3 regions of the Specibacter sp. RAF43 genome follow, and region 3 is predicted to be linked to each of the others. Evidence: predicted binding sites of a transcription regulator. Region 3 holds the regulator's gene; each other region holds the start of a gene.
What was found. Region 3 encodes HrcA, which represses chaperone genes, less so after heat shock. Its sites were predicted from a motif close to TTNGCACTCGNNNNNNNCGAGTGCNAA; they were not measured.
Positions count from the first base shown of each region.

Region 1: groES (co-chaperone GroES) is a predicted target of HrcA. The motif match lies at 8,631-8,657, and genes of this name have one in related genera.
Region 2: AB4Y80_RS08735 (FmdB family zinc ribbon protein) is a predicted target of HrcA. The motif match lies at 3,702-3,728, and genes of this name have one in related genera.

Region 1 is NZ_JBFREA010000012.1:130,420-139,912, forward strand. It holds gene AB4Y80_RS08765 (PTS sugar transporter subunit IIA) at 1-379, opposite strand, end outside; gene AB4Y80_RS08770 (glycerol-3-phosphate dehydrogenase/oxidase) at 430-2,169, opposite strand; gene AB4Y80_RS08775 (GuaB3 family IMP dehydrogenase-related protein) at 2,351-3,475, opposite strand; gene AB4Y80_RS08780 (BtrH N-terminal domain-containing protein) at 3,529-4,602, opposite strand; gene guaB (IMP dehydrogenase) at 4,686-6,200, opposite strand; gene groL (chaperonin GroEL) at 6,483-8,093, opposite strand; gene groES (co-chaperone GroES) at 8,167-8,463, opposite strand; gene AB4Y80_RS08800 (ABC transporter ATP-binding protein) at 8,760-9,493, shown strand, end outside.
Region 2 is NZ_JBFREA010000012.1:117,856-127,348, forward strand. It holds gene AB4Y80_RS08710 (SDR family oxidoreductase) at 1-341, opposite strand, end outside; gene AB4Y80_RS08715 (hypothetical protein) at 443-1,285, opposite strand; gene AB4Y80_RS08720 (GNAT family N-acetyltransferase) at 1,455-2,069, opposite strand; gene galU (UTP--glucose-1-phosphate uridylyltransferase GalU) at 2,074-2,976, opposite strand; gene AB4Y80_RS08730 (5-formyltetrahydrofolate cyclo-ligase) at 3,061-3,663, shown strand; gene AB4Y80_RS08735 (FmdB family zinc ribbon protein) at 3,780-4,103, shown strand; gene AB4Y80_RS08740 (SAF domain-containing protein) at 4,214-4,966, shown strand; gene AB4Y80_RS08745 (AAA family ATPase) at 5,007-9,140, opposite strand; gene guaA (glutamine-hydrolyzing GMP synthase) at 9,253-9,493, opposite strand, start outside.
Region 3 is NZ_JBFREA010000026.1:54,522-63,923, reverse strand. It holds gene AB4Y80_RS13925 (PhoH family protein) at 1-111, opposite strand, end outside; gene AB4Y80_RS13920 (GerMN domain-containing protein) at 509-1,444, shown strand; gene AB4Y80_RS13915 (16S rRNA (uracil(1498)-N(3))-methyltransferase) at 1,483-2,268, opposite strand; gene dnaJ (molecular chaperone DnaJ) at 2,274-3,398, opposite strand; gene hrcA (heat-inducible transcriptional repressor HrcA) at 3,453-4,466, opposite strand; gene AB4Y80_RS13900 (DUF3097 family protein) at 4,636-5,487, shown strand; gene AB4Y80_RS13895 (DUF4870 domain-containing protein) at 5,541-5,936, shown strand; gene hemW (radical SAM family heme chaperone HemW) at 6,139-7,365, opposite strand; gene lepA (translation elongation factor 4) at 7,399-9,255, opposite strand.

The DNA of each region.
Region 1 (9,493 bases), on a different contig from region 3:
TGGCCAGCACCTCCAGGTGTTCCGAGAACGAGCTGGCCGGGGTGGCGATGAGCAGCACGACGGTGGCGGGGCCGTCCATGGCGCCAAAGTCCAGGCTGTGGCCGAACTTCGTGATGCCCACCGCGATGGAGGTCTGGGTGACGTAGTCGCTGCGCGCGTGCGGCATGCCGATCCCGCCCGGCAGGCCGGTGGCCATCTGGTGTTCGCGGGCGTTGACGTGGCGCAGGAACCCGTCAAGGTTGGACACCCGGCCCTGGTCAAAGAGCCTCGCGGCCAGCTGGGCGGCGGCATCCTGCTTGGAATCGGCCACCATTTCCAGGATGACCAGGCCGGGGTTGGTCAGCTCGGTTTCGTAGCGTGCCAGTGTGCCTGTGGTCATAAACACCTTTTTCGGGTCGGTCCAACAGTTTGCCGGCGGCTCGCGGCGGCTCAGATCAACGGGACGATTCCCGGCGCCCCGAGCCGGGCCGCGTCCGCCGATTCGTCGTCGGGCTGCTGCTGGCTGAGCCGTTCGGCTTCGACCCGGGCCAGGTAGTTGGCCACCTCGTTTTCCTTTTGTGTTTCGCTCCAGCCCAAAACGTCTCCCATCAAGGCGGCGGCGACCGGTGCGGCGGAGACGCCGCGGTCCCAGGCCTCGATGGAGATGCGGGTGCGGCGGGTCAGGACGTCGTTGAGGTGCAGGGCGCCCTCGTGCGTCGCGGAGTACACCACCTCGGCGCCCAGGTAGTCGTCGGCGCCGGGCAGCGGATCGGCGAGCGCCGGCGTCGCAATCATCAGGTCCAGGACCTCCTGCGCCAGGGAGCCGTAGCGGTTGAGCAGGTGCTCCACCCGGGCCACGTGGATGCCGGAGTCCTCGGCCATGCGGTTGCGCCGGTTCCAGGCCGCCTTGTACCCGTTGGCGCCCAGGAGCGGAATGGTCTCCGTGCAGCTCGGGGGCACCTTCTCATCGAGGGCGCGGGTGGCCTCGTCGACGGCGTCCTTGCCCATGACGCGGTAGGTGGTGAACTTGCCTCCGGCCACCACCACCAGCCCGGGCACCGGGTGGGCCACCACGTGTTCGCGGGACAGCTTGGCGGTGGAGTCGTTTTCACCGGCCAGCAGGGGGCGCAGGCCGGCGTAGACGCCCTCCACGTCCTCCCGGGTGAGCGGGCGCTTGAGCACCTTGTTCACGTGCTCGAGCACATAGTCGATGTCCTGGCTGGATGCTGCGGGGTGGGCCTTGTCGAGTTTCCAGTCCGTGTCCGTGGTGCCGATGATCCAGTGCCGGCCCCACGGAATGACGAACAACACGGACTTTTCCGTGCGCAGGATCAGCCCCACGGTGGACTGGAACCGGTCCCGCGGGACGACGAGGTGGATGCCCTTGGAGGCCCGGACCTTCAGCTGGCCGCGGTCGGTGACCATGGCCTGGGTTTCATCCGTCCATACCCCGGTGGCGTTGATGACCTGCTTGGCGCGGATTTCAAATTCCTCCCCGCTCTCCCGGTTGCGGACCCTCGCCCCAACCACCCGCTCCCCCTCGCGCAGGAAGTCGATGACCTGGGTCTGGTTGACCGTGTGGGCGCCATAGCTGGCGGCGGTGCGGATGAGGGTGGCGACCAGGCGGGCGTCGTCGACCTGGGCGTCGTAATAGCGGATGGAGCCGATCATGGCGTCATCCTTGAGGCTGGGGGCCGCCCGGAGGGTGCCCCGCCGGCTGAGGTGCTTGTGCAGGGGGACGCCGCGACTGTTGCCGCTGGTCAACCCCAGGGTGTCGTACAGCAGGATGCCGGCACCCACATAGGGGCGCTCAAAAAAACGCCGGGTCAGCGGGTACAGGAAGGGTACGGGGCGAACCAGGTGCGGGGCGATGCGCTGGATGAGGAGTCCGCGTTCCTGCAGCGCCTCCTGGACCAGGGCAAAGTCCAGCATTTCCAGGTAGCGCAGCCCGCCGTGGATGAGTTTTGACGAGCGCGACGACGTGCCGGCCGCCCAGTCATTGGCCTCCACCAAACCCACCGTCAGGCCGCGCGTGACGGCGTCCAGGGCCGCACCGGCGCCGACCACGCCGCCGCCCACGATCAGGATGTCGAGTTCCTTGCCCGGTTCCCTGGTGGCCCGTAGCGCAGCGAGCGATGCTTCCCGCGCTGCCGGCCCCAAATTGCCGCTGGGGTGGGTTGAAACAGACATTTCGGACCTCCTGGAGACACGATCTTCTGATATCAAAAACCATACGCGGTTGGCTGACCGAACGGCAGACCCCGCGCCCCAGGGTGACCGCGGCCGCCGGAACGAGGAACGCCCCGGTCCGCAACCAACCCGGGCGTTCCATTCGATTCAGGCCTATCGCATCAGGGCCCGCCCGCAGAGGCTACGGGGAAACCAGCACCTCGACGCGCTGGAACTCCTTCAGGTCCGAATACCCGGTGGTGGCCATCGAGCGGCGCAGCGCCCCGATCAGGTTGGACGAGCCGTCGGCGGTGTGGGCCGGGCCAAACAGCACCTCCTCGAGGGTGCCGACCGTGTCCATCTTCACCCGGTGGCCGCGCGGCAGCTCCGGGTGGTGCGCCTCGGCGCCCCAGTGCCAGCCCCGCCCCGGTGCCTCGGCCGCCCGGGACAGCGCGGCACCGAGCATGACGGCGTCGGCGCCCATGGCAATGGCCTTGACGATGTCGCCGCTGGAGCCCATGCCGCCGTCGGCGATCACGTGCACGTACCGTCCGCCGGACTCGTCCATGTAGTCGCGGCGGGCGGCGGCAACGTCGGAGATGGCGCTGGCCATGGGGGCCCGGATGCCCAGGGCGCGGCGGGTGGTGGTGGATGCGCCGCCGCCGAAGCCGACCAGCACGCCGGCGGCACCGGTGCGCATCAGGTGCAGCGCGGGCGTGTAGCCGGCTGCGCCGCCGACGATCACGGGCACGTCAAGTTCGTAGATGAACTGCTTGAGGTTCAGCGGCTCGGTGGTCTTGGAGACGTGCTCGGCGGAAACCGTGGTGCCCCGGATGACAAAAATGTCAACACCGGCGGCCACCACGGTCCGGTAGTGTTCCTGCGTGCGCTGCGGGGTCAGCGACCCGGCCACCGTGACGCCGGCGGCGCGGACCTCGGCCAGGCGGTGCGTGATCAATTCGGGCTGGATCGGCGCACTGTAGAGCTGCTGGAGGCGCAGCGTGGTCTCCGGTTCAATCACGGAGCCTTCCAGCAGGGCGATCTCATCGAGCACCGGCTGCGGGTCCTCATACCGGGTCCAGAGCCCCTCCAGGTCCAGGACACCCAGTCCGCCGAGCTTGCCGAGGGCAATGACGGTTTCCGGGGACATGACCGAGTCCATGGGGGCGCCAATGACGGGCATCTCAAACTGGTAGGCGTCAATCTGCCACTTGACGGACACGTCCCTGGGGTCGCGGGTCCTGCGGGAGGGAACGATCGCGATGTCATCAAGGGAGTACGCACGACGCCCACGCTTGCCACGGCCAATCTCAATCTCATAAGTCACGCCCCTAGCCTATCCCAGCCGCGGGCGCCGGCCATTTTCCGCCGCCGCCGGCACTACCGCCCGCGCACCGTCCGGGCCGCCTCGGATTCCAGCTCCGCGATGACCTCCACCGCGTTGGCCATGGCCGCAAAGTCGGGCGCAACGGCGGCCCCGGCGGCCCCGATGAGCCCGGCCAAATCGTCCCAGTGCGCGCCCAGGCGCCCATACTGTGCGGCCGCATCCATCCACCGCGCCCGTTCGGCGGCATCGCCCGCGCCGGCCGCCTGCGCCGCCTCCCGCAGGAAGCCGGCCTGCAGCGGGCGCAGGGCCCCGGGGCCGCTGTAGCGCCGCCCGGCCAGGAGCCCGTGCAGCATGCCCAGCCCCGCCTCGGCCCGGGCCGGATCGGCGAACAGCCTGGCCCAGCCGCGCTTCGTGGACGTGTCCGCCAGCCGGTGCGCCCAGGACGTCATCCCCGCAATGCCGAAATTCTTGGCGTACCCGGCCGGAATTCCCGGCGGGGCGGTCTGCGCCAACAAGGCGTCGGCCCCTTGCAGGACGGCGTCGCGCACCACGTCCCCCGTCAGCGCGGAGCCGTCGGTGGACTCCACCTGGGCCTGCCAGTGCTTGTCCGCCTTCCGCCCGGCCCGGGCCGCGGCCAGTGTGGGCGCGTCGACGCGCTCCAGGCGCCCGGCGCCGTCGTCCACCAAGTACGCGGCCCCGTCCCGACCCGCCACGGCGACGTCCACCGAGCCCATGTCCGCGAGGGGATCGGCCGCCACCCACGGCAGCCTGCCGCGCACGAGCCGGACGACGACGGACGCCCCGGTCTCCAGGGCTGCGTCCAGTCGGGCCTGGGCGAGCTGGGCGCTGCCCGTCTGCTGGACCGCGACGGCGGCGCCGCTGCGCCGGATCATATTGTCCACAAAGGGGCCGGGGTGGAACCGGGTCACGATGGAGGCGGTGGTGATGTCCTTGTATTCAAAGGTGAAGATCATGAAGCCGGCGCCGCCGCCGAGGCCAAAGAGCATGGGCTCGGTGAAGGGGCGTCCGGTGAACGGGTCCAGGATGGTGGACGCGGCCAGGACGCGGCGCCACAGCCCGCTGTCCCAATGGGAGAAATCGACGCGTGGATCGTAGGCGACGGGCATGGCTTGATTGTAGCCGGGCCCAACGACGCCGGGACGTCACCAATCGCGGCGAAAGGTGACGTCCCGGCGTCGTGCCACAACGGCTATTTGGAGAGGTAGTTCGGTGCCTCGACCGTCATCTGGATGTCATGCGGGTGCGATTCCTTCAGGCCGGCGGCGGTGATGCGGACGAACTTGCCGCGCGCCTTCAGCTCCGGGATGGTGGGGGCGCCAACATAGAACATGGTCTGGCGCAGGCCGCCGACCAGCTGGTAGGCCACGGACGCCAGCGGGCCGCGGTAGGCGACGCGGCCCTCGATGCCCTCCGGGATGAGCTTGTCGTCGCCGGAAACGTCGGCCTGGAAGTAGCGGTCCTTGGAGTAGGAGGTGTTCTTGCCGCGCGACTGCATGGCCCCGAGTGAGCCCATGCCGCGGTAGGTTTTGTACTGTTTGCCGTTGACGAACACCAGCTCCCCGGGGGATTCCTCGGTGCCGGCCAGCAGGGAGCCGAGCATGACGGTGTCGGCGCCGGCAACCAGCGCCTTGCCGATGTCCCCGGAGTACTGCAGGCCGCCGTCGGCGATCAGCGGGACGCCGGCCGGGATGGCGGCCTTGGCGGATTCGTAGATGGCGGTGATCTGGGGGACGCCCACGCCGGCAACGACGCGGGTGGTGCAGATGGAGCCGGGTCCGACGCCGACCTTGATGCCGTCGGCGCCGGCGTCGATCAGGGCCTGGGCGCCTTCCCGGGTGGCCGCCTGGCCGCCGATGATGTCAACGTGTTGGGCGGCCGGATCCGCCTTCAGCTTGGCGATCAAATCCAGCACGCCCTGGCTGTGGCCGTTCGCGGTGTCCACGAACAGTGCGTCCACGCCGGCGTCGACCAGGGTCATGGCCCGCTCGAAGCCGTCGCCGAAGAAGCCGATCGCGGCGCCGACCATCAGGCGGCCCTCGCCGTCCTTGGTGGCCAGCGGGTATTGCTCGGCCTTGGAGAAGTCCTTGACCGTGATCAGCCCGCGCAGGTAGCCGGCGTCGTCCACCAGCGGGAGCTTTTCGATCTTGTTCTTGGCCAGCAGGGAGGACGCTTCCTCGCGGCTGATGCCCACCCGTCCGGTGATCAACGGCATGCGGGTCATCAGGTCGCGGACAATGCGGTACGGGTAGTCGCTTTCCGGGATGAACACGGTGTCGCGGTTGGTCACAATGCCCACCAGGCGGCCCTCGGCGTCGACAACCGGCAGCCCGGAGACGCGGTAGCGGGAGCAGAGCGCGTCCAGCTCGGCAAGCGTGGCGTCCGGGCCCACGGTGACCGGGTTGGTGATCATGCCGGATTCGCTGCGCTTGACCAGGTCAACCTGCTCGGCCTGGTCCGGGATGGACAGGTTCCTGTGCACCACGCCCAAACCGCCCTGGCGGGCCATGGCGATGGCCATGCGGGCCTCGGTGACCGTGTCCATCGCGGCGGACAGCAACGGCGTCTGCACGGTGATGCGCTTGGAGACGCGGGAGCTGGTGTCGGCCTCGGACGGGATCACGTCCGTGTGCCCGGGCAGGAGCAGGACGTCATCGTAGGTAAGGCCAACAAAGGCGAAGGGGTCATGAATTTCGGGCTGTGACACTAAGGCTCCTGAAACAGGGTAGAACCGGCAGGGTGTGCAACCGATGGCCGGCACCGTCATTACGGGGCTGGTCTGTGCGTTGTTTCCATTCTAAACGACGCCGGACCCTGCCCTATTCCCCCCGACCGCCTCACCCCGGGGCTCGGCATTAAGCAAAAAAAGACGCCGCTCCCCGGTCCTGCCACCGGTCCAAGAGTGGCAAAAACGGGAAGCGGCGTCCGCAACGCCTGACCCGGCGCCCGGCGGCGGCTCGCGAGCGAGCCGTCACCGGGGGAGTCGGGATCAGTGCTGGTGACCGGCGGGCTCGTCGCTTTCGGCGGGCTTCTCCGTCACGAGGACCTCGGTAGTGAGGACCAGCGCGGCGATGGAGGCCGCGTTGCGCAGGGCGGAACGGGTGACCTTGACCGGGTCGATGACGCCGGCGTTGACCAGGTTCTCGTACTCGCCGGTGGCGGCGTTGAAGCCGAACCCGGCCTCAAGCTCGCCCACCTTGTGCACCACGACGTAGCCGTCGTGGCCGGCGTTCTGGGCGATCCAGCGCAGCGGCTGGGCCACGGCCTTGCGCACCAGGTCGATGGCGGTGGCCGCGTCGCCGGTCAGGGCGGTCACGGTGGCGTCATCGTCGAGGGCCTTGGCGGCCTGGACCAGTGCGGCACCGCCACCGGCCACAATGCCCTCTTCCAGGGCGGCACGCGTTGCGGACACGGCGTCCTCAATGCGGTGCTTCTTTTCCTTCAGCTCGACCTCGGTGGCTGCGCCAACCTTGATCACGCCGATGCCCCCGGCCAGCTTGGCCAGGCGTTCCTGCAGCTTTTCCTTGTCCCAGTCGGAGTCCGTGCGCTTGAGCTCGGCATGCAGCTGGGCCACGCGGTCGGAGATGTCCTCGGCCGTGCCGGCGCCGTCAACGATCGTGGTGGTGTCCTTGGTGACCGTGATGCGCCGGGCGGTGCCCAGCACCTCCAGGCCGACCTGGTCCAGGGACAGGCCGATCTCCGGGGAGACCACCTGGGCGCCGGTGAGGATGGCGATGTCCTGCAGCATGGCCTTGCGGCGGTCGCCGAAGCCCGGAGCCTTGACGGCAACCACGTTCAACGTCCCGCGCAGGCGGTTGACGATCAGCGTGGACAGGGCCTCGCCGTCGACATCCTCGGCAATGATGAACAGCGGCTTGTTGGCGGCCAGCGCCTTCTCCAGCAGCGGCAGGAATTCCTGGAGGTTGGAGATCTTGCCCTGGTTGATCAGAACCAGCGCGTCCTCCATCACCGCTTCCTGGCGTTCCGCGTCGGTGACGAAGTACGGGGACAGGTAGCCCTTGTCGAACTGCATGCCCTCGGTGAGGACCAGCTCGGTGGTGGTGGTGGAGGATTCCTCGATGGTGATCACCCCATCCTTGCCGACCTTGTTGAAGGCCTCGGCGAGCAGGTCGCCGATTTCCTGGCTCTGCGCCGAGATGGCGGCAACCTCGGCCACCTGTCCACCCTCCACGGGGCGGGCATTCTCGAGCAGGCGCTTGGCAATGGCTTCCACGGAAACCTGGATGCCGCGCTTGAGCTCGCCGGGGGCTGCGCCGGCGGCCACGTTGCGCAGGCCTTCCTTCACGAGCGCCTGGGCCAGGACGGTGGCCGTGGTGGTGCCGTCGCCGGCAACATCGTTGGTCTTCGTGGCCACTTCCTTGGCCAGCTGCGCGCCAAGGTTCTCATACGGGTCTTCCAGCTCCACCTCGCGGGCGATCGTGACGCCGTCGTTGGTGATGGTGGGAGCGCCCCACTTCTTATCCAGCACAACGTTGCGACCGCGCGGGCCGAGGGTCACCTTGACGGTGTCCGCCAGCCGGTCGATGCCGGCCTCGAGGGCCTTCCGTGCGCTGTCATTAAATGCAAGTTGCTTAGCCATGCGTTTGTCCTTTCACGCAAAGACCCCGCGCCCGTGAATCACTCTTTACCGGCGCGGGGCTTCACAACAGTGGTTACTTTACGACGATGGCCAGTACGTCGCGGGCCGAAAGCACCAGCAGCTCTTCGCCACCGGTCTTCACTTCGGTTCCACCGTACTTGGAGTAGAGGACGACGTCGCCGACGGCAACGTCGATCGGGACGCGGTTGCCGTTGTCATCAACGCGGCCGGGGCCCACTGCCACAACTTCGCCCTCCTGGGGCTTTTCCTTGGCCGTGTCCGGGATTACAAGACCGGAAGCGGTGGTCTGCTCTGCTTCGAGCTGACGAACAACAATACGATCCTCAAGAGGCTTAATAGAGACCGACACTCGGACCTCTCCTTCACATGAGTAAATTCTTTGGATGGCTCAAAAACCTTGCGGCCACGTTTGGGACACCAACCGTCGTCGCGGTGCCGGTGATGATCCCATGGCCAAAAGTTCTTGGTGTTAGCACCCTCGGGGTGAGAGTGCTAACTCTGACTCTATTGACTTGGTTAGCACTCGGTCAAGGCGAGTGCCAGCCAACGGTCATAAAAGGGGCGACGGCGGCGGTCCGGGCGGGCGCCCGGCGCGCCGCCGCGGCGGGATTGTGCCGGAGCCCGCCGGGGTGCCACGATGTGTGCATGGCAACTTCCCCGGCGTCCGTGCGCGTCCGCGAGCTGAGCAAGAACTACGGCGGCGCCCCCGCCGTGGACGGGATCAGCTTCGACATCCACGAGGGTGAAACCTTTGCCCTGCTGGGCCCCAACGGCGCGGGCAAGAGCACCACGATTGAAATCCTTGAGGGCTACCGGGACCGGACCGGCGGAGAGGTCAGCGTCCTGGGCGTGGACCCCCAGCACGGCGGGCTGGCGTGGAAGTCGCAGCTGGGGATCGTGCTCCAATCCAGCGGGGAAAGCGGCAATGTCAGCGTCCTTGAGCAGCTCACCCACTTTGCCGGCTACTATCCGAACCCGCGCAGCGTGGCCGGGGTGATAGAGGCCGTCGGCCTGGCCGCCCAAGCCAGGATGCGGATCGGCAAGCTCTCCGGCGGGCAGCGCCGGCGGGTCGATGTGGCCCTGGGGATCATCGGCCGGCCCAGGCTGTTGTTCCTCGATGAACCCACCACCGGCTTCGACCCGGAGGCCCGGCGCCAGTTCTGGGGCCTCATCGGGGAGCTCAAGGCCGAGGGCACCACCATCTTGCTGACCACGCACTACCTGGATGAGGCCGCCACCCTGGCGGACCGGGCTGGGGTGATCGTGGGCGGCAAACTGGTCGACATCGGCACCGTTGACGAGCTGGGCGGGGCCGCGGCCCGGGTGCCCGTCGTGCGGTGGCGCCAGGACGGCGTCGCCCGGTCCGAACGCACCAGCGC
Region 2 (9,493 bases), on a different contig from region 3:
TCCGCGGCATTCACAATGGTCAGCAACACGCAGCGTGCAACGTCCGCCCGCCCGGCCGCGGCCAGCAACGCAACGGACGTGCTGGGCAGCGACTTCAGCGCCGCCCCGGTCCGGGCGTCCAGCGTCTCGATGACGGCGTCCACGCCGGCCAACGCGGCCGCCACCCCGTGGCCCGTGCGGAAATCAGCTTCACGATAGTCGGCGCCGTCCACCCGCCGGGGATCCTCGGCGGGCGGCACCTTCCGGCTGATGGAGCGCACGGAGTACCCCCGCTGCACGGCGTCCGCCACGACGGCTCTGCCTGCGATACCGGTTCCGCCGGCAACGGCAATCACGACCATCCCTAGACCCTACTCGGCTCTGCCGGACATGAAAACAATGGACACTACTACGGACGGGCATGGCAATGGCCGGCTCCCGGAGGACCCGGCCATCAACAAACCTACGCGCGACGACGCTGCAACACGTCGTCCAGGTTGCTCAGCGCATGCGGGGCCTTCCCCGCGCCCCTGGCGACACCGCCCGCCCGGTCCGGGCCGGGCCCGGCGGCCGCCGCGGCCGACGGGGACGCTGCGGAGGTCTCGGAATCCTCCACCGGGGCCGCGCCGGCCGGGGCCGCGCCGATGCCGGCCTGGTCGGCCCGAATGGAGGTGCCGGCGGATTTGGGCACCGCCGGGATCGCCAGGGGCGCGGCCGCGGCCGCGGCGGCCTTCGCGGCCGTCACGTACCCGGGCCGGGGCACCTCCACGGGCTCCCAGGTCTCGCCGTCAAGCTCGCCTTCGGCCAACGTCTGCGTGTGTGCCAGCTTGGCATCCGCGGTGCCCTTCGCGGCCACCCGCAAGGCGGCGTTGCGCAGCTCCTCGGCCGTCAGCGGCTTGGGCACCGGCGCGGGCTCGGCCCCCACGGCACCGTCAAACAATGTCGTCTCCCGGCGCGCCCCGGCGGATTGTGCGGCGGCCGCGGCGTTCGCCGCCGCCGTCGCGGCGGCAGCCGCCGCTCGACGGGCAGCGGTAAGGCGCAGGTTTTGGTCGCGCACGGCCAGCGACCGCAGCCCCGCCAGGACCGCGGCGAAGAGAACCAGCCCGGCCCAGGACAATGCGGTGGAGCCCATATGGAATACGGTCAGCGCGCCGGATATGGCCGCCGTGAGCAAGGCCAGCAGGCCCACGACCGCGAAAAAGGTGCGACCCCAGTGGACATGCAGCGGTGCAGGGCGGGTCACGGGCATGACGGACGGCGGTCCCGGCTCCACATGGGTGTGGGCGTCGGAAGTGATGCTTTCCATTGACGACTCCTGCAACTGCTGGATCTGGCGTGCCGGCTGCGGCGTGGCAGTCGTGACAACCACCGGTTGTGCGTCGGCGCTGCTGGGCGCTTCCACGATTCAACCCTAAAGGGGAAATATGTCCCTTCCGGCATTACTGCCGGTGTGTCGCAAGGTGATGACGGAATTGCTACCGTCCGGCCAGCCATCGGTTCAACAGCCCGCCCGGCACTTCCTCGGCCGTCAGTGCGAAACTGCGGTGGTCGGCCCACGCGCCGTTGATGTGCAGGTAACGCGGGCGCAGGCCCTCGTCCCGGAACTTCAGCTTTTCCACCACGCGCAGGCTGGGCGCGTTTTCCGGGCGGATGTTGATCTCCATCCGGTGCAACCCCAGGGTGCGGAAGCAGTGGTCGGTGGCCATGGCCACCGCCGTCGGGGCGATGCCGCGCCCGGCCCGGTCCTGGTCCACCCAATAGCCCAGCGTGGCCATCATGGCCGAACCCCACATGATGGAGGAAACGGTCAGTTGCCCCACGATGACGGGCCGGGACTGTGCGGGCACGCGCTCGGTGATGACAAACGGCAGCGCCGCGGCGGCCCGCGCCTGTTCCGTCAGTCCGCGGACCATGCCCCCGAAGCTGGGCAGCTCACCCTGCCCGACCGGGTTGCTCGCCTCCCACGGCTGCAGCCAGGCGGCATTGCGGGCGCGTACGCGCGTCCATTCGGTCTTGTCCCGCAGCCGGATGGGACGCAGGATCAGATCGCCGCACTCCAATGTCACCGGCCAGATGGCCTGGCCCCACACGGGGCTATTTCGACAATGTGGCGGCGAAGCCAGCAAGCCATTCGCGCAGGTCCGGACCGAGGTCCTCGCTTTCGCACGCGAGGGTCACCACGGCCTTCAGATAGCTGAGTTTGTCCCCGGTGTCATAACGGCGGCCGCGGAACACCACCCCGTACACGCCGCCGCCTTCCCCTTCCCGGGTGGCCAGCGTCTGCAGGGCATCCGTGAGCTGGATTTCATCGCCGCGGCCCGGCGGCGTGTTTTCCAGGACCTCAAATACGGCCGGGTGCAGCACGTAGCGGCCAATGACCGCAAGGTTGGACGGCGCGTCCGCCGCGTCCGGCTTTTCCACCAGGTGATTGACCCGGACGTAGTCCTCGCCCTCCACGACCGTCATGTCGGCGCAGCCGTAGGCGGAAATCTTGGACGGCTCAACCTCGATCAGCGCCACCACGGAACCCCCGGTGCGGGCCTGGACGTCGATCATGGTGGTCAGCAGTTCATCGCGTTCGTCAATGAGGTCATCACCGAGCAGCACGGCAAAGGGCTCATTGCCCACATGGGTCTTGGCGCGCAGCACCGCGTGTCCCAGCCCCTTGGGGTCGCCCTGGCGGACGTAGTGGATCTCGCCGAGGTCGGTGGCGTGCTGGATGGCCGCCAGCCGGTCAAGGTCGCCCTTGGCCTCGAGCAGCTGCTCGGTGACCGGGACGCGGTCAAAGTGGTCCTCCAGGGCGCGCTTGTTGCGCCCGGTAATCATCAGCACGTCCGTCAACCCGGCGCTGACCGCTTCCTGCACCACATACTGGATGGCAGGCTTGTCAACTACGGGCAGCATCTCCTTGGGCATGGCCTTGGTGGCCGGCAGGAAACGGGTCCCCAAGCCGGCCGCGGGAATTACGGCTTTACGTACGCGTGAAACTTCAGTCATGGTCCTAGGCTAACGGAGAACGCAAGGGTTAACCGGACACAGTTGCTAAATTGGGGCCACCAAAGGTCAAGGAACGGGTAGTCGATGAGTGAGTGCACCAAGGCGGAGTGGCGGGCCCGGCTGCGTGCCGCCCGCCTGTTGATTGACGACGCCGGCCGTCACCTGGCGGCCGCGGGGCTCGCCTCCGCGGGCCTCGCCTGGCTGCGGGAAATGAGCGGCGGAATGCCGGCAACCACCATCTGCGCCTACGTTTCCGGCCGCGCCGAACCGCCCACCGCGCCGCTTTTGGGCGCCCTGGCAGGGGCCGGGCACACCGTCCTTGTCCCCGTCTGCGAACCCGGCCACCAGCTCAGCTGGACTCCCTGGACCCCGGGGGTGGCCATGGCGCGCAGCGCGCTGGCTCCCGTGCAGGAACCGGTGGGGCCCCGGTACCGGTTCGCCGAGCTGGGCGCCGTCCACGGACTGATCTTGCCCGCCCTGGCGATTGATGCTGCGGGTGTCCGGCTGGGGCAGGGTGGCGGGTACTACGACCGCTTCCTCGCGGCGGTGGGTGAAGGCGCCGTCCCGACGGCCGGCGTCGTCTATGAGGCCGAGGCCGTGCCCGCCGGCGAGCTGCCGCACGATGTACTGGATCGGCGCGTCCAGTACATCCTCACCCCCGGCGGATACCGGCCGGCGGCGGAATAAGTTCCGTACCGGGGGCGTTATGCGCACCGGTGATAGAATTAGCACTCGGGACCCTGGACTGCTAAGCATTTGGGGGGCAGTCGCGGTCCTGACGCATGTATCCAGGAGGAGATTCAGTGCCCACTTACGCTTATGCCTGCAAGGACTGCGGCCACGCTTTCGACATCCAGCAGTCGTTCAGTGACGATTCCCTGACGACCTGTCCCGAGTGCCGGGGCGCATTGCGCAAGAAGTTCAACTCCGTGGGCGTGGTGTTCAAGGGTTCCGGTTTCTACCGCACCGATTCCCGGTCGGCGAGCAGCTCCGTGCCTGCGGTCCCGTCGGGGTCCGGCAAGGACGCCACAGGCTCGACCAACTCCACGAGTTCCGCGACCGAGACGGCCAAGAAGCCGGCCGGCACCGCCAGCCCCAGCAAGTCCCCGGCCAGCGTCGCCGGCTAAGCACTCCGCGGGCGGCATTCGCCCCTGCACAGGGCTCCCCCGGCATGACACCGTCCCCAATCCGCTGCCACCCCCGCTAGGGGCCCGGGCCGCCGCCGTACGCTGGCAGCATGAGAGCCTCCCGCACCCCGCCCCCGGCAGCGCCGTGGCGTGCCCCGAACTGGTCCGGCCGCCCGGCGCGGGACACCTCGGCGGGCAGGACCCGGCGCTGGCTGCTGCGTCGTCGCCGGCTCGTTGCCTCATTGCTGCTCTGCGCGGCTGCCGCACTGGCCGTCCAACAGCTCACACCCGCCAGCCCTGTCACCCGGACGGTGCTGGTGGCCGCGCGCGACCTCCCGGCCGGGGCCGCCCTCTCCGCCGCGGATCTTGTCCCCGCAGCCGTCAGCCCCACCATGGTCCCGGACGGCGCCCTGGCCCCCGAATCAGCGGCTGACGAATCAGCGGCCTACCCCGGCACCGCATCGTCGTGGCGTGGCCGGCAGGTCTCGGGCCCCGTGCGGCGCGGGGAGGTCGTGACGGACGCGTCCCTGCTGGGCGACGGCCTGCTGGTGGGCGCGCCGCCCGGCAGCCAGGCCGTTCCGCTGCGGCTGGCGGACCCCACCACCGTCCGCCTGCTGCATCAGGGACAGCTGGTCACGGTGGTGTTGGGCACCGGTGACGGCCTGGACGGGCCCACCGCCAGCCAAGTGCTGGCCACGGCCGTCCCGGTCCTGTGGACGCCGGCGCTGGCCGGGGCCTCGGCCGGGTTGCTTCCCAGCCAGGAAACGGATGGCCTGGTGGTCGTGGCCGCCGCGCCGGCGGCGGCCGTGCTGCTTGCCGGCGCCTCGGTGCGCGGCAAGGTCTTCCTGATCCTGGTCGGCTGAAGGCGAGCGGGCCAGGAAGGGGCCGCCCCAGCCGCGCCGTTTAGCCCCAGTGCGGCGGCTTGTTCTCGCGCAGCCAGGCGTCGTGGCCGCGGTCGTTGCGGTTGTCGCCCCAGGTGTGGGCGTCGTCGTGCGGTGCCACCTTGGGCAGCACGGCCGCGTCCTCCAATGCCGTTGCGGGCTTGTCCGCCCCGGCCGGCCGGCCGCTGCGGGTCTCCTGCGCGTTGTCGTCTTCCGGCTTGCTCACCGTCGTCACACTTTCTTCATTGCTTGATCTTGTTCTCACGGGCTCCGCAGCCCCGTCCGGCCCGTCCGGACCCTGCTGGGTGGAGTTGTGCCGGGGGTGGTGGGGATCCACCACGGTCTCCGAGGTATCCAGGGGCGTGCCCATCAGGGACGGCAGCTCGGGGTCGCCCGCCGAGGAGGGAAGGCCGAGATACCGGCCGATCTGGTCGGCGCAGCTGGAGGGGTCGGTGAAGACCTCGATGGTCCACAACGGGACGTAGCGCCAGCCCAGCCGCTCGAGCATCTGCGGGCGGAGCCGGCTGCGTTCGCGCACGCTCATCGCCTGGTACTTGGCGGTGCCGTCGGATTCGACCGCCACGGGGACGGGGATTTCGTGGTCCTCGCGCCCCAGCCAGGTCACGGGGTCGGGGGCGGCCACAATGTCCAGCGCCCCGTCGTAGTAGTGCCACACCCGGGCGCCGCGGGCCCGCAGCCGGTCGGCCAGATCGGCGACGAGGGGGTCCTCGCCGGCCTGCTGCCGGCTGTCCTTGGCCCGTGATGCCGCAGTCCCCAGCAGGGAGTGCCCGGCCATCTCGCGGTCCAGCAGCTCAAAGAAGTCGACGGCGCCGTAGCTGAGCCGCTTTTCGTCAAGGTCGTCCGGCCGGAAGCAGGTGATGATGTGGATGTGGTGCCGGGCGCGGGTCATGGCCAGGGCGAATTTGGCGCGGCCGTCCGGCTCGGACAGCGGGCCCAGCCCGTGCAGGGCGCGCCCGTGCGGCGTCCGGCCGTAACCGAGGGAGAAGATCACCCGGTCCCGGACCAGCCCGGCGGCACGGTCCACGGTCACCACCCGGAAGGATTCGGGCCCGGACTCGAAAAACCGTGCCAACAGCGGGTGGTTGGGCATTTGCAGACGGATGCCCTGGGCAACCCGCACCGCGTGCCGGTCGCTGGCGGTGATGACGGCCAGCGACTCGCGCGGGCGGACCCGGGCATGCTCGAAGACCATGTCCACCACGCGGTTGACCTCGGCCACCACGGATTCCACGCCGCCGCTGCCGGCGCCGGGGAGACCCTTGCCCTCGGGCAGGTAGTCGATGGTCAGGGCCTTATCCAGCCCGGTGACCGCACGCCCGTCCGGGAGGCGTTCCAACTGGGAATCGTAGAATCCGCGGCTCAGCTGCAGCACCAGGTCTTCATCGACGGCCCGGTAGCAGACGGTCAGTCGCTGGCGCGGGAGCACCCGGGACAGGGCGCCCAAGACGCTTTCGAGCGGATGCTGGTCGGCGGCGCGGTCCGCGGCGGCGCTGACGGCCACGGTGAAGCTGCGCGGGCAGGCCGTTTGCTCGTCGCCGAAGGCAATGACCTGCTCGGCCCGAGCCAGGGCGGGAAGCGCCGACTGCAGGGAGGTCGACTCGGCGTCGAGGATGACCACCGCGTCGAAGCGGAAGTTCTCCGGCACCACCGACGGTACCACCAGCGGGCTCGCGGTGAAGACGGGGGCCAGGTTTTTCAGCAGGTCCGGGGCCTGGGCACCCAGGGCGTCCAGGGACACGCGGCCGTCCTTGAGGAGGTTGCGCAGCATCTCCCCCTGGCGGTTGCGCCCGGCCACGGTTTCCCGCCACTGCTCGGCAAGCTTCCAGCGGATCCGGGCCGGGCCGGAGGCCACGTGCGCCTGGTCGGCCAGGCGAAACTCGGCCTCCAGGCGGCGGAGGTTCTCGCCGTCGGACATGGCCAGATAGTCATCGCCGCTGATCATGGCCTCCAGGGCGGACTGCCACCAGGCCAGCTCCAGCTCGGCCCGGGTCTCCGCCGGGCCCACCTCGCGCCGAGCCAGGTCATCGAGCAGCTCGCCCAGCCCGTGTTCGCGCATGCTTTCGAGCAGCAGGGTCCGTTCCGGCAGGGTTTCCAGCGTGGCCTTGTCCTGCACCAGTGCTTCCAGGCGCCCCACCAGTTCGCCGGCGTTGAAATTGGCCAGGTCGCCGCCGTCCACCGTGCGCTCCAGGGCGACGCCCAGGGTTTCCAGCTTCGCGGCCAGGTCCCGGTAGCTGCGGTTGAGCTCGGCCAGGCCGGACGGCACGGTGGGGTGGCGCTTGCTGGTCGCGGCCGCGGCCCACTGCGAACTTTGCTCATTGACCAGCACCAGGGAGGCGTGCAGGTCCGCGATGTGCACGCCGGGGCGCACAAAGTCCTTGGCGTTGCGCCGGTACCGTGCCCGTTGCAGCGCCGGCATGTCGATGCCCCGATCCCGGCGCCACGCGGACGTGGCCGTGGCGGCGATCATCTCGTCGATGGGCCAGTCAAAAACATCGGAATTGAACTTGTCCAGGCTTTCCCGGATCGCCACCAGCAGCTGCAGCTGGCCACCCCACTCGGCGAAGGAGTTGCCGTGCCGGATCTGGCCGAACTCGGCCACCTCGCGCATCTTGTGCGCGAAGGCCGGAACCTGCTCCAGCAGCACCTCCGCCAGGGCATATGCGGATTCGGTTTCCTTGCGGGTCACCAGGCGGGCGCCGTGCCAGGCGCTGCTGACCTCGGCCTGGCGGAATGCACCCAATTCGGCCGCGCGCTGCAGCCGCCCGGCCAGTTCCCCCCGGTCCTTGATGCTGTCCAGGACGCTGCGCTTGAGCCGGACGGTGGTGGCCGGGGCCGGATGGATGGAGGTCAATTCGGCCAGCGACTGCATGGCCTGATACGGCGAGCAGCCCCACCGTTCGCGCACGTTGTGCAAGCTGGCCACATGGTCCACCAGCTGGTGGCGGTGGCCCACCAGGGTCTTGTGCAGGCTGGCCAGCTGCGGCTGGACGGCCTTTTCATTGCGCGTGATGGAGCGGATCAGCTGGGACTTGAGCTGCTGCGGTCCCGTCTGGGCGCTCAGTTGCAGCAGCAGCGAGTCCAGGTCCATGTCCCCGAAGATCTGGGCCAGCTCGTTCAAGGTGCTGCGCCGCTCCCCCACCACCAGCACGCTCTTGCCGTCATGGACCAGCTGGGCGATCGCGTTGATGGCGGTCTGCGTCTGGCCGGTGCCGGGGGGCGTGGAGACCAGCACGGACTCCCCGGCCCGGATCAAGTCCAGCACGAACTGCTGCTGCGGATCGGCGTCGGCCACCAGGATCTCTTCCTCGGGCAGCCGCTCGTCCAGGGGCGTGAAGCGGGAAAAGTCCGGTTCCAGTTCCACCGGCAGGACGTCGTCGGCGCTGTGGCGCTGGAGCCTGCCCAGCAGTTCGGTGCCGGCCAGCAGGGCGGGGTCGCGCAGGTTGTCGGCCAGGAAGGCGAAGGTGGAGACCAGCAGGCCGTGCTCGACCACCGCGCCGTCGATGGGGGCCAGCAGCGTTCGCAGCTTGTCCAGCACCGGCACGGGGTCGAAGCGGGCGGTGCTGTAGGCCAGCCGGGCCAGCGCCCCGGCGTCGATGGCAATGCCGGCGTGGCTGTGCAGGTGCCGCACCAGGGCCGGGTTGATCCGGGCCTGCTCCATGAGCTGGAGTTCGTAGTCGTCCTGCCCGGCGCGCACGGTGAGGGCGACGGCGGCCAGCAGCACCGGCGCGCAGACGTCGCCGCTGTTGGGCCCGCCCACGGCGGACCAGTGGGCCGTCCCGGCGGCGAGGTAGCCGACGTCGATCCCGCGATCGGTGCTCAGTTCAAAAATCTTTGCCCGCAAGGCGGCGGCGGCACGCTTGGCCGCGGCATAGTCGTCCGGTTCGCGGATGAGGGTGGACAGGCGCGTCTTGCGCCCCGCCAGCAGCTGCGCCAGCCCCGAGGGATGGGCGTGGGTGAGGTCGATGCTCCCGGTCGCGGTCTTGACGAAGGCCATGGAGGTGTCCGGTCCCGCGTAGGAGTCCAATCCCGCAAGCCATGTTTGGAACTCCGCGGAGTTCTCATCGAGACTTGCAACTTCGGACACGGGAGCCTTCTTCTCTGCACTGGAGCGGAACGGTCTTGACCATACTGGCATGGCGTTAAGGCTATCCCGCCTAAGTTGCCTATGCCTGTTCGGCACACTGGAGGGCGGCAAATTAAGCCCGGAACCGGGCACTTTGGCGCCCCTCCAGCGACCTGGTGGGGGGTTACTCCCACTCAATCGTTCCCGGCGGCTTGGACGTGACGTCCAGGACAACCCGGTTGACGCCCTCCACCTCGTTGGTGATTCGGTTGGAGATGCGGGCCAGCAGATCGTAGGGCAGCCGTGACCAGTCGGCCGTCATGGCGTCCTCGCTGGAGACCGGGCGCAGCACGATTGGATGACCGTAGGTGCGCCCGTCGCCCATGACGCCCACGCTGCGGACGTCGGCGAGCAGGACCACCGGC
Region 3 (9,402 bases):
GGACTTGAACTGCACCACCTCGGTCCGCGTTCCATCGACCGAGTGGGGAAAGACACTCCCGGACCCGGGTTCCTGCTGCTGCTCGGGGCGGCTCTCTGTTGACTCTGGCATACAGTCGGCCCGCTTGGGACCTTGGATCGCTCCTTAGTTGTTGCCGGCTGGTGCCGGCGGCGATGGAATACGGCTAGGACCAATCTTAGTGCACCGGCCACGGATCCCGGCGAACGGCGGCGCGGCCCGTTCGGCCCCGTGGAAGGCGCCCGCTCCCGGACTTCCCCCGGCCCTGTCTCGGACGAGTCTCGGAAGTGTTTCGAATCGGTTTCAGTTCGCCCATATTGGACGAATCCACTCCTGCCGGGCGGGCAAATGTGCCAAGCTGTTGTGGGTTCAAGACATTGGAGATCTTGGACGCTGCGCGCCGCGCCGCCTTGGCCGCCACCACCCACTGAAGAGCGAGTTCGTTATCCGCACGCCTGACACCCACCCTGCCCCTCGGCGGCACACGCCCGTGCCGTCCCGGCACCGGGTGTCCCTGGCGGCGGCCGTGCTCTCGGTGGCCGTGGGACTGGCCGGATGCACCGCCGGCATTCCGGCCAGCAGCGATCACGTCATGCCCACGACGGCGTCCAACACGGCCACCAGCATGGTCAGCAGCGCCCCCCTGGAGACGGCGACCACGACCCAGGCCATCCCGGTGTATTGGCTGGGCCACAGCAACGATGCCGTCTACCTGTACCGGGAGTACCTGCCGGCCCCGTCCACGGATGATCCGATAGTCACCGCACTGACGGCCATGATGAGCCGGCACCCGAAGGACCCGGACTACTTCTCGGTCTGGAACAAGCCCTCGCGCATCGGCGCCTCAATTTCGGCCAAGAACGTCATCACCGTGGATGTGTCCGCGGACGCCTTCGGCCAGAAGGTGGACCGGGGCATTGCCGAGCGGTCCGTGGCCCAGCTGGTCTACACGGCAACGGCCGCGGCGGCGATGGCCGGGCTGATCGACTCCTCCCAAAGCATCCAGGTCTCGATCCTGGTGGACGGCCATACCGGCTTCAACGCCTTCGGGCACGTCCCGTTGAACACGCCGCTGACCCGCGAGACGGGCTTCGTGGCCCCCATTTGGATTATGGACCCGGCCAACGACACCGCCGTCAAGAACCTCCCCCTGAAGGTCAGCGGGCAGGGGATTTCCACCACCGGCACCCTGCGGTGGAGCCTGTCGGCGCTCAAGAACGGGGCAGCGGGCGACGTCCGGCTCTCCGGCACGACGGCGATCACCAAGGGACCCAATGAGCTCGGCGGCTACAGCTTTACGCTGGCGCCGCCGCCGGGCAGCTACCAGCTTGCGGTCTACGCCACCGATCCGGCGACCCCGGGGGCGCGCATTGCCACGGACACGAAGGACGTGACCATCGTCGCCGGTGGCGGCCAGGCCGAATAGTCCGGCACCCGCCGGGGCGGCACCGTTCCGCAGTTCGGCTACCAGCGGCCCAGTTCGTGGCTGAGCAGCACGACGCCGGCCGGTCCGGCCGTTGACGACCTCAGGACATGGTGCCCCAGCAATGCCGTGCGGGCGCCGGCGTCCTGAAACGCTGCCACCTCGGCGGCGCTCATGCCCCCCTCGGGGCCGACCAGCATAAGGATGCGCCGCGGCGTGCCCGGCGGGGACCCGGCCGGCGTTTTCGCGGCGCCGCGCCAGGTCCGCACGATCCCCGGGACGGTGTCCGTGGCATCCTCATGCAGGACCAGGGCGAGGTCGGCGGCCCGGATCAGGGCCACCAGGGCCTTGGTGCCGACCACCTCCCCCACCCAGGGAACGCGGGCGCGCCGTGCCTGCTTGGCGGCACCGGACACCGCGTTGCGCCACTTGGCCTCGCCCTTGGCGCCCTTGTCGGCCTTCCACCGCACGATCGAACGTTCGGCCTGCCACGGCACCACGCCGTCCACGCCGAGCTCGGTGGCGGTTTCAATTGCCAGCTCGTCGCGGTCGCCCTTGGCCAGGGCCTGGACCAGCACCAGCTCATGGGGTTGGACGGGTTCGGGCTGCACGCTCGCCACCACGACCTCCAGCACCCCGGCCCCGGCGGCGGTGACGCGGCACACCAGGCGCAAGCCGGCGCCGTCGCACACGTCAACTGGCTCCCCGGCAGCCAGGCGCTTGACCGTCACGGCGTGCCGGCCCTCGGGCCCGCTGAGCGCGAAGGAATCGCCCGGGCCCAGCGGCGCCAGCTCGGCGGGGTCCGCGTAGAAGACGGGGTTGCTCATGCGCGCTAGAGGTTGCCGAGCTTGTCGCGCAGCTTGGCGAACATGCCGCCGCTGCTGACCAGCTTGCCCTCGGTGTACGTCTCACCGCGCAGGGCGGCCAGCTGCTTGAGGAGTTCCTCCTGGGCGGCGTCGGGCTTGGTGGGCGTCTCCACATGGATGTGCACCAGCAGGTTCCCCCGGCCGTAACCGCGCAGGTGGGTGACGCCGAGGTTGCGCAGGTTGATGACCTCCCCGGCCTGGGTGCCCGGCCGGATGCTGATGGGCTGGTCGCCGTCGTAGGTGTCCATGGTCAGCTCGGTGCCGAGGGCGGCCGCGGTCATGGGGACGCTGAGCGTGGCGTGCAGGTCATCGCCTTCGCGCAGGAAGGCGGGGTCGTTGTTGACCTTCATCTCCACGTAGAGGTCCCCGGCGGGGCCCCCGGCGGGGCCGGCCTCGCCCTGGCCGGCCAGCTGGATGCGCGTGCCGGTGGCGACGCCGGCCGGGACCTTGATGGTCAGGCTGCGGCGGCTGCGGACCCGGCCCTCACCCATGCATTCGTTGCAGGGGTCGATGATCATGGTGCCAAAGCCCTGGCAGGAGTTGCAGGTGGCCAGGGTCATGACGTTGCCCAGGATCGAACGCATGGGGCGCTGGATCTGGCCGCTGCCGTGGCACACGTCGCACGTGGTGGGGTGGGTGCCCTCGCGGCAGCAGCTGCCCCCACAGGTGGGGCACGTGACAGCGGTTTCCACCTCGAGCTTCTTGTTGACGCCAAAGACGGCCTCCCGCAGGTCGATCCGGACCGTGATGAGCGCATCCTGGCCCCGACGCATGCGCGACGCCGGACCATGGCCCTGGCCGCCGCCGCCAAAGAACGTCTCAAAGATGTCCTGGAACGCAAAGCCCTGGCCGGCGAAGTTCCCGGCCCCGTTGTCCGTGCCGTTCTCATTGCCGGTGGTGTCATAGACGCGCCGTTTTTGCGGGTCCGAGAGGATCTCGTAGGCGTGCGTGACCGCCTTGAAGCGGTCCTGGGCGTCGTCGGCGTTGTTGACGTCCGGGTGCAGCTTTCGGGCCAGCTTGCGATAGGCCTTCTTGATCTCTTCCGGCGTGGCGTCGCGGGAAACACCCAGTGCGTCGTAGTGGTTGCTCAAAATCATGCTCTTTCAGTGGATCTCATCAAGGGTGAATTTGTACATGGTCCGGTCTCAGCCGGCCAAAATGCGGGACAGGTAGCGGGCCACGGCGCGGACACTGGACATGGTGTTCGGGTAGTCCATGCGGGTGGGACCCACCACGCCAAGCTTGGCGCTCTCCCCCGGTGCGTAGCTGGTGGCCACCACCGACGCCTCGGCCAGGGAATCGTGGGGATTCTCCCGGCCAATGCTCACGGCCATGCCCATGGAATCCTGGGCCATCTGCTCCAGCAGCCGCAACAGCACCACCTGCTCTTCGAGGGCGTCCAGGACCGGGCCGATGCTCAGCGGAAAGTCAACGTTGGAGCGGGCCAGGTTCGCCGTGCCGGCCAGCACGATCCTGTCCTCCCGGGCGGACTGGGCCAACTGCTCCAGGCCGTGCGCCAGCTTCGCCGCCAGGTCCGCCTCCGACGGCGGCACGCCGGCACCCATGAGGCCAAGCGCCGTGGGCAGCCCGGCCACCGTCATCCCGTACAGGGAGCCCAGGAAGATGTGGCGCAGCCCGCTGAGGGTGGAATCGTCCACGGGCGCCCCGACGTCGATCACCGACTGCTCCACCTTGCCCGAGGCCAGGATGAGCACCAGCAGCACCTGGCTGGGCCCGAGGCGGACGAATTCGATGTGCCGCACGGTGGCCTTGGCCGAGCGCGGGTATTGCACCACGGCCACCTGGTTGGTCAATTGCGCCAGCGCGCGGACGGTGCGCTCCAGGACATCGTCGAGGTCGGTGGAACCGTCCAGCAGCACGGCGATGGCCCGGCGTTCGGCCGCGGACAGGGGCTTGACCGAGGAGATCTGGTCCACGAAGAGCCGGTAGCCCTTATCCGTGGGGATCCGGCCGGAGCTGGTGTGCGGGGCCGTGATCAGGCCCTCTTCCTCCAGCGCGGCCATGTCGTTGCGGATGGTGGCGCTGGAAACACCCAAGTGGTGGCGCTCCACGAGGGCCTTGGAACCCACGGGTTCACGGGAGTGGACATAGTCCTCGACGATCGCGCGCAGCACTTCCAGTTTCCGCGGTTCACTCATTCCAGCACCTCCTTGGCGGCTCGGCCGGCTGACAGCCTTTTTTAGCACTCTACCTATTCAAGTGCTAAGTCTAATACTTTCCGGGCAAACCCCGAACGGGACCGGCTGCCGGGCGCGCTAGCATGGAGTCCCCGACGACCGGCAAATTCGAGGAGAGAAGGCCCGAACCGTGCAGTACAGCAATTGGGGTCCCGCGGACCTGAGCGCTCCCCCCGCCCGGATCCTGCGCAAGGTGCCGGCCACGCGCGGGCTGGTGGTGGAGGACGTCCAAACGGGCTGGGTTGGCGCCGTGGTGCGGATTGAGAAGTCCGGCGGCATGCACATCATGGAACTGGCGGACCGCCGCGAGAAGGTGCGCGCGTTTCCGCTCGGCTTTGGCTTCCTCGTCGACGGCGAACCCGTGGAGGTCGTGGCGCCGGCACCGGCCGCCGGTCCGCGGCGGCAGGCGCGGACGGCCTCGGGATCGGTGAAGGTCGAGGGCCGGCGCGCCCAGGTGGCCAAGGCCAGCCGCATCTGGGTGGAGGGCAAGCACGACGCCGAACTGGTGGAAAAGGTCTGGGGCGACGACCTGCGGGTGGAGGGCATCGTCGTCGAGCCCCTCCGCGGCATTGACGAGCTCACCGCGGCCGTCGCCGACTTCGCGCCGGGGCCGAACCGGCGCCTGGGCGTCCTGGTGGACCATCTGGTGCCGCATTCCAAGGAATCTCGCATCGTGGCCGATCTCATGGCGTCCCCGGCCGCCCGCAACAACATCCTGGTGGTGGGGCACCCCTACGTGGACGTGTGGCAGGCGATCAAGCCCTCGACGCTGGGAATCCCGGCCTGGCCCGTCATCCCGCGCACCATGGAATGGAAGCTGGGCATTCTGGCCGCCTTTGGCTGGCCGCACCGCACCGCCGAGGACGTGGGCCTGGGCTGGGCGCGCCTGCTGGCCCGGGTAAACAGCTACGCCGATCTTGAGCCGTCCCTGCTCGGCCGCGTCGAGGAGGTCATTGACTTCCTCACCGCACCCGTATCCTAGTTAGGAGCGCCCGGCACTCGGGCGCGGCAGTCGCGCAGTTCGAGAGGTATGTCATAGTGAGCCATCCGGTGAACCGGTTTCAAGATCCGGCAAAGCCCCCCCTCACCCCGGCCGAGGACAAGCAGTGGGCGTTTCTGGCGCACTGCGGCGGCATCCTCGGCTGCGTCCCCTCGCTGCTGATCTACACTTTCATGGGCACCCGGGGCCCCTTTACGGGGCAGGAGTCCCGCGAGGCGCTGAACTTCACTCTGCCCCCGACCATCCTGGCGGTGGTCGTGAACATCATGGCCTTTCTTTGTTCCTTCTTCAGTCCCACCCTGGTCAGCGTTTTCGCCTCCATGGCGGTAGCCATCTGGGTGTTCCTGACGGTCTGGTCCGTCATTGCGGCCATTCAGGTGAACAAGGGCCAGCCCTACCGCTACGCCTGGAACCTGCGCCGGATCCAGTAGGCCCCGGCCACCAGCCCCCGGCCCCTGCGTCCCGCCCCCTCCCGGCCTCCCGCCCGGCAACTAACCCGCAATAGATGTCCAAAATTCGCCTCTCGGGGCTCATTTTGCGCATCTATTGCGGGTTGGTTGCGCTGCGGAACGGCGGGGATGGTCAGTCGAGGGCGGGTCAGTCGAGCAGGGCGGGTCAGTCGAGCAGGGCGGGTCAGTCGAGCAGGGCGCGGGTTACGGCGTCGCCGAGCAGCCGGCCCTTCAGGGTCAGCACCAGGGTGCCGGCGAACGCCTTCACCGGGTCGATGAGCTCGGCGGCGATGAGCCCGGCGATGGCCGCCCGTCCGGTGGTCCCGAGCGAGTCGATGCGCAGGCCATCGGACAGCCGGGAGCCCAGCATGATGCGTTCCATCTCGCGGGTTTTCGCATCCAGGGTTTCCCGCCCCGCCGCCGGGGACTCGCCGCGTTCCAGCCGGCCAGCATAGGCGCTGGGGTGCTTGACGTTCCACCAGCGCACGCCGCCCACGTGCGAGTGCGCACCCGGTCCCAGGCCCCACCAGTCGTCGCCGCGCCAATAGGCGAGGTTGTGCCGGCAGGCATCCTGGGGCGTTCGTGCGAAGTTGCTGACCTCGTACCAGCCCAGGCCCGCCTCCGCGAACAGCGCGTCGGCGAGCTCATATTTGGCGGCGTGGTCGTCGTCGTCGATGTCGGGCACCTGGCCGCGGCGGATTTGCGCGGCCAGCTTGGTGCCCTCCTCCAGGATGAGCGAATACGCGGAGATGTGGTCCGGCTCGTAGCTCAGGGCGGTCCGCACGGAGGCCTCCCAGTCGGCCAGGGACTCCCCGGGCGTGCCGTAGATCAAGTCGACGCTCACGTGCAGCCCGGCCTCGCGCGCCCACGCCACGGCCTGCGGGACACGGGCGGGATCGTGGGTGCGCTCGAGCACCTTGAGCACGTGCGGCACGGCGGACTGCATGCCGAAGGAGACGCGGGTAAATCCGCCGTCGCGCAATTCCCGCAGCGAATCCCGCGTGACAGAGTCGGGGTTGGCCTCGGTGGTGACCTCGGCGCCGTCCTCAAGGCCCCACTGCTCGACGGCGGAGCCGAGGATCGCCGTCAGGTCCCCGGCCGGCAGCAGGGTGGGCGTGCCGCCGCCAAAAAAGACGGTTGCCAGCTTGCGCGCCGGCACGCCCGAGGCGGCCAGGGCCCGGGCGGCAAACTCGACCTCGCGAACGGCCGTGGCGGCGTAGGCGTCCTGCGAGGCGCCGCCGCCGAGCTCGGTGGCCGTGTAGGTGTTGAAGTCGCAATAGCCGCACCGGACGGCGCAAAACGGGATGTGCGCGTACAGGCTGAAGCGGCGCTGCGCCGCACCGACGGCCGCCTGCTCCGGCAGGACGCCGTCGGCCGGGGCGGGATCGCCCACGGGCAGTGTGCTTGGCATGGGACTAGCCGCCAGCTTTCCTGGTCGAACGGTTCACTTCTTGGACTTGTCCTTTGACGGCTCTTCGGAGGACAGCGCGGCGATGAACGCCTCTTGGGGGACCTCCACGCGGCCCACCATTTTCATGCGCTTCTTGCCTTCCTTTTGCTTTTCCAGCAGCTTGCGCTTGCGTGAGATGTCACCGCCGTAGCACTTGGCCAGCACGTCCTTGCGGATGGCCCGGATGCTCTCGCGGGCGATGATGCGGGCACCGATGGCCGCCTGGATGGGCACCTCGAACTGCTGGCGCGGGATGAGCTCACGCAGCTTGCCGGTCATCATGACGCCGTACGCGTAGGCCTTGTCGCGGTGGGTGATGGCGCTGAAGGCATCCACTTGTTCGCCCTGGAGCAGGATGTCCACCTTGACAAGGTCGGCGACCTGTTCGCCGTCGGCCTTCCAGTCCAGTGAGCCGTAGCCGCGGGTCTTGGACTTGAGGATGTCAAAGAAGTCAAAGACGATCTCGGCCAGCGGCAGCCGGTACCGGATTTCCACCCGGTCCTCGGAGAGATAGTCCATGCCGCCCAGAATGCCGCGGCGGGACTGGCACAGCTCCATGATGGCTCCGACAAACTCGCTCGGGGCCAGGATGGTGGCGGCCACCATGGGTTCGCGGACCTCGGCGATCTTCCCCGACGGGTATTCGCTGGGGTTGGTGACCTGGATGACCTTCTTGTCCTCCAGGGTGACCTCGTACTCGACGTTGGGTGCGGTGGAGATCAGGTCGAGGTTGTATTCGCGTTCGAGCCGTTCGCGGGTGATTTCCAGGTGCAGCAGGCCCAGGAAGCCGACGCGGAAGCCAAAGCCCAGGGCCGCGGAGGTCTCGGGCTCATAGATCAGCGCGGCGTCGTTGAGCATCAGCTTTTCCAGGGCGTCGCGCAGCACCGGGTAGTCCGTGCCGTCCAGCGGGTACAGCCCGGAGAACACCATGGGCTTGGCCTCCTGGTAGCCGCCCAGGGATTCCGCGGCCGGCTTGTGCAACGTGGTGACGGTGTCGCCCACCTTGGACTGGCGCACGTCCTTCACCCCGGTGATCAGGTAGCCGACCTCCCCCACCCCCAGGCCCTTGGACGGTGTCGGCTCGGGCGAGCTGACACCGATTTCCAACAGCTCATGCGTGGCGCGGGTGGACATCATCTGAATTTTTTCCCGCGGGCTCAGGCTGCCGTCGATAACCCGGACGTAGGTGACCACGCCGCGGTAGGTGTCATAGACGGAGTCAAAGATCATGGCCCGTGCGGGGGCATTGGGATCACCGACGGGGGCGGGCAACTCCTTGACGATGAGGTCCAGCAGTTCCTCCACGCCGGCGCCGGTCTTGCCGGAGACCTTGAGCACGTCTTCCGGCCTGCCGCCAATCAGGCTGGCAAGCTCTGCGGCGTACTTCTCCGGCTGGGCGGCCGGCAGGTCAATCTTGTTCAACACCGGAATGATGGTCAGGTTGTTTTCCATGGCCAGGTACAGATTGGCCAGGGTCTGGGCCTCAATGCCCTGCGCCGCATCCACCAACAGGATGGCGCCCTCACACGCCGCCAGGGAACGGGAGACCTCATAGGTGAAGTCGACGTGCCCGGGGGTGTCGATCATGTTCAGGCAATAGGCGGTGCCGTCCACCTCCCACGGGATGCGCACGGCCTGGGACTTGATCGTGATCCCGCGTTCGCGTTCGATGTCCATCCGGTCGAGGTATTGCGCCTTCATGTCACGCTGCTGAACCACTCCCGTGAGCTGGAGCATCCGATCGGCCAGGGTCGATTTCCCGTGGTCAATGTGAGCGATGATGCAGAAGTTCCTGATGATCGCCGGATCGGTCGCGGCGGGCACCGGGGCAGTGCGGGCCATGGGTGACACTAGGGTTCCTTACTGTTGCATGGACGCAGGGACGCCGGCGAATTCGCCGGACCGTGCAGGGGTTGTGGCCGGGCGTTTAACGCCGGCCACGCATTCCCTCAAGTGTCCCACGTTTGGCCGGCCGCCACAGAACCGGCGGCCCGTATT